2 regions of the Cytobacillus oceanisediminis genome follow, and region 2 is predicted to be linked to the other one. Evidence: riboswitches for the same ligand, from Rfam matches in the RefSeq annotation. Region 2 holds a riboswitch; the other holds the start of a gene.
What was found. Region 2 has a riboswitch for lysine ahead of IRB79_RS24500 (Na+/H+ antiporter NhaC family protein). Riboswitches for the same ligand answer to the same signal wherever they lie in the genome.

Region 1 (6,339 bases), 320 kb from region 2:
CTGACCAAAACTTCACTGCTGAGACTGGTTCGGGATTAGTATTGGCAGATTTCTGGGCTCCTTGGTGCGGCCCTTGTAAAATGATCGCTCCTGTTTTAGAAGAGCTTGATTCTGAAATGGGCGATAAAGTGAAAATTGTAAAAATCGATGTTGACGAAAACCAGGAAACTGCTGGCAAGTTTGGCGTAATGAGCATTCCAACATTAATCGTTCTAAAAGACGGTGAAGTTGTAGATAAAGTGGTTGGTTTCCAGCCGAAAGAAGCTCTTGCCGAATTGCTTACAAAACATGCTTAATCTATAAGAAATTTCCCGGTGTCCCAAGAGGACATCGGGATTTTTTTGTCATCTGGGTTTTGTTGTTATGCTGCAAGTTTCCAGGCTGATATAATAAGATGATAATAATGTGCCATCTGCATATTAAATAATATTGGTTTGCTGCCAGCGTAAATGTTTTATTACTAGCATGCACCCCAAAATGATTATGCCAAATAATGAATAAATTGAACTTCAATAAAAAAGTTTTAACCGGGGAGGTGAAGTGCCATGAATGATACGATAAAAAATAAACTGATGCTGCTTCCTGCCCAACCGGGCTGTTATTTGATGAAAGACAGGCAGGGAACCATTATATACGTGGGGAAGGCAAAAATCCTGAAAAACCGTGTAAGATCCTATTTCACAGGCTCACATGACGGAAAAACATTAAGACTTGTTAATGAGATCATAGATTTTGAGTACATTGTCACTTCTTCAGATATGGAAGCATTGATCCTTGAGATGAATCTGATCAAGAAATATGATCCGAAATATAATGTAATGCTGAAGGACGATAAAAGCTACCCTTTTATCAAATTGACGGCCGAACGCCATCCCCGTCTGATTACAACCAGAAAAGTAAAAAAAGACAGGGGAAAATACTTCGGACCTTATCCCAATGTGCAGGCTGCCAATGAAACAAAAAAGCTGCTCGACCGAATTTATCCTCTCCGCAAATGTTCGACTCTTCCGGACAGAGTTTGCCTTTATTATCATTTAGGCCAATGTCTTGCGCCATGTGTGAAGGCCGTAAGCGAAGACCAATATAAGCAAATGACAGATGAGATTGCAAAGTTCTTAAATGGCGGATACAAAGAGATTAAAAAAGACCTGACTGCAAAGATGACAGCAGCTGCTGAAGAATTGGACTTTGAAAGAGCAAAAGAGCTTAGGGATAAAATTGCCCATATAGATGCAACAATGGAAAAGCAAAAAATGACATTGACAGACTTTACCGACCGGGATGTATTTGGGTATGCGGTTGATAAAGGATGGATGTGTGTTCAGGTATTCTTCATAAGACAGGGCAAACTCATTGAACGGGATGTATCAATGTTCCCTATTTATAATGAGCCGGAAGAAGAAATCTTAACTTTCCTCGGCCAGTTTTATACAAAAACAAACCATTTTAAACCGCGTGAAATATTGGCACCGGATTCGGTTGATGCTGTAATGGCAGAACAGCTTCTGGATGTTAAAGTGCTAAAACCGCAGCGCGGGCAAAAAAAGGACCTGGTGAAGCTTGCCTATAAAAATGCAAAAATTGCTCTTCAGGAGAAGTTTTCTTTAATTGAGCGTGATGAAGAACGGACAATTAAGGCTGTAGAAAATCTGGGAGATCAGCTTGGAATTTATACTCCTCACCGGATAGAAGCATTTGATAATTCAAATATCCAGGGAACGGACCCTGTTTCAGCCATGATCGTCTTTATTGATGGCAAACCAGAGAAAAGAGAGTACCGTAAATATAAAATTAAGTCCGTTAAAGGCCCTGATGACTATGGATCCATGAGAGAAGTAGTCCGGCGCAGATATACAAGGGTACTGAAAGAAGAGCTGCCGCTTCCGGACTTAATTATGATTGATGGGGGAAAAGGGCATGTTGAAGCTGTTCGGGATGTGCTTGAAAATGAACTCGGTCTGGATATTCCGATTTCAGGCCTGGTGAAGGATGAGAAGCACAGGACTTCACAGCTCTTATATGGTAATCCGCTTCAAATTATTCCGCTTGCAAGGAACAGCCAGGAATTTTATCTGCTGCAGAGAATTCAGGACGAGGTTCATCGCTTTGCGATTACTTTTCATCGCCAGCTTCGCGGAAAAAGTGCATTTCAGTCTATTCTTGATGATATTCCAGGCATAGGAGAAAAACGAAAGAAACAGCTGCTGAAAGCCTTTGGATCTGTAAAGAAAATGAAAGAGGCACCAATCGAGGAGTTTAGGAAAATAGGCATTCCTGCGAATGTTGCTGAGGAATTAAAACAGAGGTTTGAGGAACAAAATGGAAATCCCAAGTCATAAATGGATATAGACAGAAAAATTCAGACATGTTATACTAATTGAAACTTTATATCAATATCACTTTATAGCGATAAAGCGTATGTTCATATAGTTCAAACGAAGTGAACTGTGAACTGAATCGTTAAGTGAAGGTAGAGGTGCGAACTTCATCAGTAAAAGCTTGGAGAAGAATGAGCTTCCATGAAAAGCTTTGAAAGGGTATGTTCGCCGAAGTGGAGAAAATCTCATCATTTTCTCTGCTGGTTCTGCATTGAACAAATGCAGAATTGTCAGGACAATGCCGTTCTGGAGAGCTATCTCACTGTGTTTGCATTTTTATACTTTGGCTGCACAGCAATGGGATAGTAAACTATTCCATTGCTTTTTTTATTGCCCAAAAGGGTATTTTAGATTTAAGGCCATTGTCAAATACAGAGAGTGAACTGTCATGCTTCACTTACATAGGACGGCAAATCATAAAATTACGAGTTCTTTAGAAAGAAGGGAAAGCTGTGGGAATCATTGTGCAGAAATTCGGGGGCACCTCCGTGGGGACTGTAGACAGAATTCAAAATGTCGCCAATCGGGTAATTGAAGAAAAAAACCGGGGAAACGATGTTGTTGTGGTTGTTTCGGCAATGGGCAAAACGACTGATCAGCTGGTTGGCATGGCAAGGGAGATTTCACCCTCACCTGATAAAAGGGAAATGGACATGCTGCTTACAACCGGCGAACAGGTGACCATCTCTTTATTGGCGATGGCATTAAATGCGAAAGGGCATCCCGCCGTTTCTTTTACAGGGTGGCAGGCAGGTATTAAGACAGAAGCAGTCCATGGCAATGCGAGGATAGTGAATATCGATCCAGGTACCATTCAGGGGGAATTAAACCAGGGGAAAATTGTGATTGTAGCAGGCTTCCAGGGGATGACTGAAGATGGTTCCATCACCACACTTGGCCGGGGCGGGTCTGATACAACGGCTGTTGCACTGGCTGCAGCACTTAAAGCTGATAAATGTGATATTTATACCGATGTAACCGGGGTATTTACATCTGATCCCCGCTTTATAAAGAATGCCAGAAAATTATATTCTGTTTCCTACGATGAAATGCTTGAACTGGCCAATTTGGGGGCTGGTGTGCTCCATCCAAGAGCAGTCGAATTTGCTAAAAACTATGGACTTCCCCTTGAAGTGCGTTCAAGCCTTGAGAAGGAAGCCGGAACAATCATTGAGGAGGAAGTAAAAATGGAACAAAACTTAGTCGTGCGCGGTGTGGCTTTTGAGGATGATATAACAAGGGTGACGATTCTTGGTCTTCCTAATTCACTGACTGGATTGTCTACTATTTTCTCGGCCCTTGCCAAAAATCACATTAACGTTGATATCATTATCCAGAGCATGACAGAAGCTCAGACGACAAACCTCTCATTTTCAATAAAGAATGAAGATCTTACAGATACAGTAAAAGTGCTGGAAAAGCATAGAGAACAATTAAATTATGACAGAATTGAATGGGAATCCGGCCTCGCCAAGGTTTCGATTGTTGGCTCAGGCATGATTTCCAATCCGGGTGTGGCTGCAGAAATGTTCGAAGTGCTTTCCGCGAATGAAATAACGGTGAAAATGGTAAGCACGTCAGAAATTAAAGTATCGGCGGTTGTTGAAAACAGCAAAATGATTGATGCAGTTGATGCTTTGCATGATGCATTCAAGCTGTCAGTTTCTCCGGTTAAGGCTTAATTCCAGGAAAATCAAACAATAAGCTATCAAAATTGATAGCTTATTGTTTGTACATATGATATTACTCAGCAGGATCCTTTTTATCCCACTTCACTGTAATAAGGATTTTGCCGGTTTTTTTGCGGGGATGTTCAAATGCCTCACAGATGACTTCTTTTTGAAGTTCAATCTGCTGGGCTATAAATCCGGCCTCAAGCTGAAAGGTGCAGTTATTGTTCTTTTTGCAGCGGTCTGCAATCAGCTGGCTTGATAATTCCATTTCAATTTCATGTTTCGATTCGTTTGCGATGGAAAGATTTCCCCAGCCGGCGTTTATAAAAAACTCGGCAATCTGGCTGGCTGTTTCAAGAGGATACATGCGTGCGATCCTTTTGCCGGCCCAATATAAAATTTCCGGTGCTTCATTTCCCAAAAGGTCATGCAGCAGCACTTCCCGGATTAGTTCATAGCCAAATACCGGAATTGTCTGTATGTGATCTTCATTAGTGGATTTCGCAGATGCTAATTCGCTCAATAGTCTCCCCTCTTTCTATGATTCTATTATATACAATATGCTGAGGGAGTTAATATCAATTCGGGGAAAAATAGAACGATTTGCATAGAAATAATTACTATTTCAGTATACTGGAGACCAGCAACTAGGTCATATTGAACCGAAGAATAATATATGTTTTTTAACCGTAAATATTTTTTAAAAATTTTATTAATATGGAACATTTTATGTATCCGTTTTCTTGACGCTCTATTATCTTGGGAGTAAAATGGACATGTCACATAATTGTAAGAAAATGAATAACATTTTCGAGATGATGTCCTGAGCGGGGGCTCAGCATCATTTTTTTAAAATCAGGGGGGGAAAGTTTATGGCAGGTAATCGTGAGTTTTTTAATCGCAGATTGCATTCATTACTTGGGGTTATACCGGTTGGATTGTTTTTGGTGCAGCACCTTGTAGTGAACCATTTTGCAACAGGGGGAGAGGAATCTTTTAATAATGCGGCGCATTTCATGGAAAGTCTTCCATTCAGAATATTCCTTGAAACGTTTGTAATCTATCTACCTTTGCTGTTCCACGCAATCTATGGCCTTTATATTGCTTTTACTGCGAAAAATAACACAAGCAGGTATGGATACTTCCGTAACTGGATGTTTATGCTGCAGCGTGTTTCAGGTGTCATTACGCTGGTTTTTATTGCGTGGCATGTTTGGGAAACACGTGTACAGGCTGCCTTTGGAGCAGAAGTTAACTTTCAGATGATGGAGAACATCCTATCTAATCCATTTATGTTCTGGTTCTATATTATTGGAGTCATTTCTGCAATTTTCCACTTTGCTAATGGACTTTGGTCATTCCTTGTCAGCTGGGGAATTACAGTATCTCCTCGTTCACAGGTCATTTCCACGTATGTAACGATCGGAATTTTCATTGCACTATCTATTGTTGGTGTACGTGCTCTTACAGCATTTATTTAAAAGACAATAAAAGACTATTAGACTTTGGATTTAAACGTGCCAATAATATTGCAGCGTTGAGAAGCGGTCTGGCTTTAAGCGCGATAGGCAGGCGCTCTGCGCTTTTCTAAGTTGTACTAGTAATTAGGGAGTGAGTCACTATGGGTAAAGGAAAGGTTATAGTTGTCGGCGGCGGATTAGCCGGTTTAATGGCGACAATTAAAGTTGCAGAATCCGGGACTCCGGTTGAATTATTTTCTTTAGTGCCGGTTAAACGTTCTCACTCTGTTTGTGCCCAGGGCGGCATCAACGGAGCAGTAAATACAAAAGGGGAAGGCGATTCTCCTTGGATTCATTTTGACGATACAATTTATGGCGGAGACTTCCTGGCAAACCAGCCGCCTGTAAAAGCAATGGCAGAGGCAGCACCAGGAATTATTCACTTATTTGACCGTATGGGTGTTATGTTTAATCGTACACCTGAGGGACTGCTGGATTTCCGCCGCTTTGGTGGAACACAGCATCACCGTACAGCATTCGCTGGTGCTACAACAGGTCAGCAGCTTCTTTACGCGATGGACGAGCAGGTCCGCCGCCATGAAGTGGCAGGGTTAGTAACAAAGTACGAAGGCTGGGAATTCCTAGGGGTAGTAATCGACGATGATGGAGCTTGTAAAGGTGTCGTTGCCCAGAACCTGACTTCTATGGAGATCAAGTCATTTGCTGCAGATGCTGTAATTATGGCTTCCGGAGGACCTGGAATTATCTTCGGAAAATCCACTAACTCGGTTATCAACACTGGATCGGCTGCTTCAATCGTTTATCAGC
Region 2 (6,339 bases):
ACAGATAAAGAAGAAAGAACCGAATAACCCATTTAAAGCAGGGAATTCGTTAATGATTTGCGGGAATACCACGAATGCTAATCCTACACCGGATGATACAACTTCATTAATTCCTACACCCTGCTGTGCAGCCATGAATCCTAATGCGGCAAAAACCCCGATCCCTGCAAGAAGTTCAAATCCAGAGTTTGCAAAACCTGTAATGAAAGCACTATTTGTCAAATCCGTTTTCTTTGGAAGGTAGCTTGAATAAGTTACCATGATGGCAAATCCAATTGATAAACTAAAGAAGATCTGGCCATATGCAGCTACCCAGACTTTAGGATCTGCTATCATCTCCCAGTTTGGCTTAAAGAATGCATCCAAACCTGCAATAGCCCCATCGAGTGTCAATGCGCGAACAACAATAATTAAGAATAAAACTACAAGGACAGGAATAAAGATTTTGTTCGCGATTTCGATACCTTTTTTAATTCCCTTGAACAGGATTCCAAGTGTTACTGCCCAAACGATAACTAACGGAATAAATACCCCCGGCACAATCCCGCCTACTTCTCCAGGTGTTTCGGCAAGCTTTAAATATTCTCCAAAGAGGAAGCCGTTTGGATCGTCACCCCATTTGAGATTAAATGAGAAGCCTGCGAAAGACATTGCCCATGCGATAATAACTGCATAATATGTTGAAATCACAAATGAGATGGCTACCTGCCACCAGCCTAACCATTCGTACTTTTTACTTAATCTAGCATAAGACAATGGTGCTGAACCGCGATACTTATGGCCAATTGTAAATTCCATAATCAGAAGCGGTATACCTGCTGTCAGCAGAGCAAACAAATATGGAAAAAAGAATGCTCCCCCTCCATTTTCATAAGCAACTGCCGGGAAACGCCAAATGTTTCCTAGACCAATTGCAGAACCCACAGCTGCCATTATAAAACCAGCTCTGGATCCCCACTGCGGACGATTATCCATAGTAATTCCTACCCCCTGTAAATTATCCCAATTAAAAAGAACAATTGGAACTTTTTATATTTTCAGATAATTAAATCTAACTAAGCCTAGTATAGCTAGTTTTTGATATTCTGTCAAAACATTATTTTGGGAATAATAATATTTTTCTAAATAATTCTTTTTAGCACACTGCCAGAGTAAAGCAACTAAGAAAATTAATATATCCCTATTTTAATTTCCATTTGAATTCCACTCGACCAAGAGTTATTTCAACAAAGCTGATCAAGTATTCTTTGTCCTCACCCCCCTTAGTAAAATTTATTCCCTAAAGCCAAAAACTTTCATTATTTATTCAGAAAATTCTAAATTAAATTGATGAGATGCCAAAATTACCCTTGTTTCGGCATCCTGGTCCAGGGAATATAACCAGTGTGCTTAACCATTACCAAATTTAGCATAAAGCACTACAGAGGAGGTTTTACAAATGGATGCCAATATTATCGGAGTTTATAATTCACAAAGGGAAGTAGTAAATGCCATTCAAGAACTGCAAAATGACGGATATCCTGTTCAAGATCTATCCATCATTGCGCAGACAGAACACCTGGATACGTCTCTTGAAGATAAAACCGGTGTTCATACAGAGACCTTCGAGACTAAAGATAGAGACAGCAGTGAGAGCGCAGGATTCTTAAATAGTCTGGCATCATGGTTTGATGATGATCGCATGAGCAGCGACTCTGCAGGTGAAAAATTCAGGGAACTGGGCATGTCAGATGATGAAGCACGCACGTATGAAACTTATGTGAACGAGGGAAAAATCATTTTATACAGCGATAGAATTGATACTGCAACAGGCTTTACCAATGCCGGAACTGTTGAAGCCAGAGTGGACAGCACTTACACTGGGGGATATAGCCAGCAGAGAAATCCAGCTGAAGAAGAGGAACAATCATTAAAACTTCGGGAAGAACAGCTGGATGTGTCAAAAGAACGCGTTCAAGCCGGAGAAGTTGAAATCCATAAAGACGTTGTGGAAGAACAAAAAGCAATTAATGTACCAGTTGAGCATGAAGAAGTGTATGTAGAAAGAAGAAAAGTGGATGATCCAACTGGCGTAAACACCTCACCTATATCAGATGAGGAAACAATCAGGATCCCAATTACAGAAGAGCGTGTGGAAGTCTCCAAAAAGCCTGTTGTCACCGAAGAGATTGTCGTAGGCAAACGGGAAGTTCAGGAAACGCAGCAGGTTAAAGAAAACCTCAAGAAAGAAGAAGTGCATCTTGAAGGCGGCTGTGAATACGTTACTGACGATGAAGACTTAAATCGTTCTCTTAATAGAAGAAATAATGACAACCTATAATTAAAAGGGTCCCTTCAGGGGGACCTCTTTAATAATGATGGATGAACACCAAAAAAGGCCTTCTCAAAGAGAAAGCCTTTTTTCTATAGTTTTTTAACTAGCCCTATTTTCCTGCCATGCTTCTTTTTTGCCACGGCCAAGGAAAGCAAATGCCGCTACAAGAACAGCCACCGTAAGTAATGCGATTGCAGTGCTGCCAGTAAAACCGATGATTAAATAACCAACAGCAGCGATTCCCGCTGAAATCAAGGCATATGGAAGCTGAGTCATCACATGGTCCATATGATTACATCCTGCCCCGGTTGAGGAAAGAATCGTTGTATCGGAAATCGGCGAACAATGATCTCCGAAAACCGCACCGGCAAGGACAGCTGACATAGCCGGCAATAACAGGGTGATATCTGTTGCAGCAGCAATGTCTCCTGCAATCGGAAGCAGGATGCCGAAAGATCCCCATGAAGTTCCAGTACTGAATGCCATAATTCCCGCTATGACGAAAAGTAAAAGCGGAAGCCAAGATGTGCTCATATTTGAGCTTTCCACAAGACCTGCTAAATACTTTCCAGTTTCCAGACGGCCGATCAAATCAACAATCGCCCAGGCAAACAGCAAGATATAAACAGCTGGAAGCATGGATTTAATGCCTTCCCATACCCCTTTGCCAAAAACATTTGGGTTAACACCTTTCAAAGCAAAGGCCTGTCGGAAGAATAATCCCAATGATACCAATAGACCCACTAGTCCTCCAAGGATAAGTGATTTTGAGACATCTGTGTTTTCAAATATTTGTAAAATAGTCGCACTTCCTTCAACCGCCTGTGAACCCGTCCAAAACATCGAGCCCACGGTACCTATGACAAGTGCTATAATCGGCCACACAAGATCTCCGACCGATCCTTTTGAACTTGTAGGAAGGTCATCCTTCAGTTCACCAGGCGCCGGCTTCTCAGGATCCATTACTAGACCCTCTTCAACTGCCCGCTTCTCATGGACCTTCATTGGCCCAATTTCCAGGCCTCTTAATGCAACAATAAACACAATAGCGAGGGTAGCCCATACATAAAGATTCATTGGAATCATTTGAATAAATGCCGAGAAAGCTGAATACTCGGTAACATTATGGGCAGCAAGGATAGTTCCAATCAGCGCAATAATGTATGCTCCCCAGCTTGATACTGGTGAAACCACACAAACAGGTGCTGAAGTCGAATCAATCAAATATGCAAGTTTCGCACGGGATACACGCTGGCGGTCTGTAATCGGACGTGAAATCTGGCCGACAGCCAGAGCATTGAAATAGTCGTCAATGAATATGATAATACCTAAAACAGCTCCGACAATCTGTGCGCCTGCACGGGTCTTGACCCGCTTCATCGCCCATTCTCCAAATGCACGGCTACCGCCTGAAATAGATATAAATGCAGTAATAACTCCTAATACAAGCAAGAATAGAATAATATATACATTCCAGGTGTTCAGCTCTCCGTCTGAAACAAAAATTCCTTTTACAGCATCCCAAATGATGCTGAATGTTTCTGTGATGCTGAATTCAGCCAGCAATAGTGCGGCTGTTACGATCCCCACTCCCAATGACAGCAATACACGCCTAGTCAGGATAACCATGGCGATTGCTACCAAAGGCGGCAGCAGGGAAAAAATCGTGTTTGCCATTACTTGTCCTCCTCTGAAATTTGATTGGTGTCCAGCTACAGGCGCCGATAAGCGGGCGCCTGTAGCTTTTCGTAGGGGAACAACAAGGATGATGACAGAGTCAAAATAAAAAAAGAGTAACGATAGAGAAAAATCTATCATTACTCTTTTGAAGTAATTAGTTTCTCCATCACGATCTGTAGCTCCCCATTATGAAGGCTTTGACAAAGTATATTCATACTTTCCCCTCATAATGACAGTGTTACTCCTATTCGAAGTAACCCCAGCAAGATTAGTTCTGACTCACTAATCATACTTCGGCAACATTCCCTTTCGGCTGCGGTCTTAGTTGTCATCCTCGCACAGCATACTCTTGAATCTTGCGCCTCTACCCCATCGGATATGATAAGGTTTTTATGAAATTATATTGAAATTTTATCAAAATACTAATCTATTTGCAAGTGTTATTGGCCGGCCGGTATTTCTATGGAAGGCGAGGTGCCCCCTCCGCCATTGTAAAATTGCGGGACCTTTCCCGGGTAGATGCCATAAGCGGCAAGTACATCCTCCTGTACAGTGATAATTTTGGTGGCAAAAGGAATAATGATTTGAACCTGCACATCCAGACGGACCAGTACCTTTACTTCAACATTATTAATGCCGTGATCCTTTGTTTCAGTTATAAAATTGGAGGTAACAGAGCCCACTGCATTAAATTTCACCGGTATCCGGGGACCCAGGTTTCCGAGAAGCGCATTATTGGTTGCCTGGCCAAGCGGCACGTAATAAACAATTCCATTTGTATGCTGCATTTGTTCCGTGTTGATTTCCACGTCTGTAAAGGACTCCAACGCATCTAAATCGCCCTTCTCCGCTTTCTTAATATTATCCTGAACCAGTTCGGTTACTTCCGCTTTGACCCTGTTCAGCTTTTCCACATTGATGCTGACAACACCGCTTTCACTTGCTTCAAACATATCTTCCAAATCCATCACATTGGTAATTTTTTTATTAATCGCATTGTTTATCACCAATGATGCGATTTTCCTTGTCTGTGAATCGGCATAGCTCATAAGTGTAGGCTTAAGCCCTTCGTTGATAATCCATAGGCCGGCAGCAGTTGAAATGACGAAAAATATAAAGGTCAATAGAAATACATAACGAAATGGCAGAGGACCTTTCCGGGGCAGCCGGCCGCGAAATTTTGCCAAAACAAATCCCCCCTTTACAAGCTATATGTATGCTGTAAAGGAGGGAACTAGGCTCAAAAATCCAAAATAGTTTATTGTTGTACAAAAGTCGTATCGCAGCCTATAATGACAGAATTCAATTCAATCCGCAAATCGGCTTCATATGGCTCGACATTCCTGCCCTTTTCTTCAAGTATGCGAATGACTGGCCTATCACTCAAACCCGCGTTCTGCCGGCAGACAACGCCTTTCCTGCCATCATTCAGCTCGACTGTAACACCCACAGGATATACCGCGACCGCCTGTCGAAAAACTTCGATTAGCCTCTTATCAAATAACTTTTCTGCCCCTGCATACAAAATCTCCAGACCTTCATGCGGGAGCATGGCCTGTCTGTAAATGCGATTAGATGTTACTGCATCAAACACATCGGCAATCGCAATAATCTTGCCGAAATCATGTATCTCGTCTCCCTCAAGGCCGCGCGGGTAGCCGGAACCATTCAAACGCTCATGATGCTGAAAGGCACAATGTGCAACAAGGAGCGGAATCGTCTCTACTTTTCTTAATATATTAAATCCATCTTCAGGGTGCTTCTTTATTGATTCAAATTCTTCCGCTGTCAATTTACCCGGTTTCAGAAGAATATCTCCTGGCACCTTCATTTTTCCTACATCATGGAGAATAGCACCTAGCCCCAGGATTTCAAGTTCCTTTGGCAGGAGCTGAAGCTTCATCCCGATTGCCAGAGAATAAAGGGTTACATTCAGGGAGTGTGTGAAAATATAGTGGTCATATGTATAAACATCTGATAGGATCGTAAGCAGCTCCCTATTTCCCCTTATTTCACCGATTAGCTGACGAATTAGCCCTGATAGCCGTTTAGAGGCTTTCTCAATCACTAAAGAGCCTGTTAATTCTTTATTTGCTTCTACTTCCTTCAGAACCGATTCTATGGTTTCGATAGCCTTCGTTCGCATTTTGGCAGTCAGAGGGTCCTTATATTGGATATCCTCAGTGCGCCAATCCCTGATATACACATAAGTAATACCCATTTCCTGCAATTTGTGTATTAATTTATCAGCCAGCTCCACACCTTCATGCAAGAGGACCTGACCCTTGTCATTATATATAGCCTTGGCCAAAACGCTGCCAGTCTCAATTGTATTGGTTGCTGCT

Region 1: it holds a riboswitch for lysine, as region 2 does, so the genes downstream of both, IRB79_RS22875 (aspartate kinase) here and IRB79_RS24500 (Na+/H+ antiporter NhaC family protein) in region 2, are expected to answer to the same signal.

Annotation. Positions count from the first base shown of each region.
Region 1 covers NZ_CP065511.1:4,551,393-4,557,731, reverse strand. The annotation lists gene trxA (thioredoxin) at 1-296, shown strand, start outside; gene uvrC (excinuclease ABC subunit UvrC) at 546-2,339, shown strand; lysine riboswitch at 2,464-2,643, shown strand; gene IRB79_RS22875 (aspartate kinase) at 2,831-4,060, shown strand; gene IRB79_RS22870 (YslB family protein) at 4,122-4,574, opposite strand; gene IRB79_RS22865 (succinate dehydrogenase cytochrome b558 subunit) at 4,924-5,532, shown strand; gene sdhA (succinate dehydrogenase flavoprotein subunit) at 5,673-6,339, shown strand, end outside.
Region 2 covers NZ_CP065511.1:4,867,199-4,873,537, forward strand. The annotation lists gene IRB79_RS24490 (sodium-dependent transporter) at 1-975, opposite strand, end outside; gene IRB79_RS24495 (YsnF/AvaK domain-containing protein) at 1,439-2,320, shown strand; gene IRB79_RS24500 (Na+/H+ antiporter NhaC family protein) at 2,414-3,991, opposite strand; lysine riboswitch at 4,163-4,369, opposite strand; gene yunB (sporulation protein YunB) at 4,435-5,181, opposite strand; gene IRB79_RS24510 (HD-GYP domain-containing protein) at 5,253-6,339, opposite strand, start outside.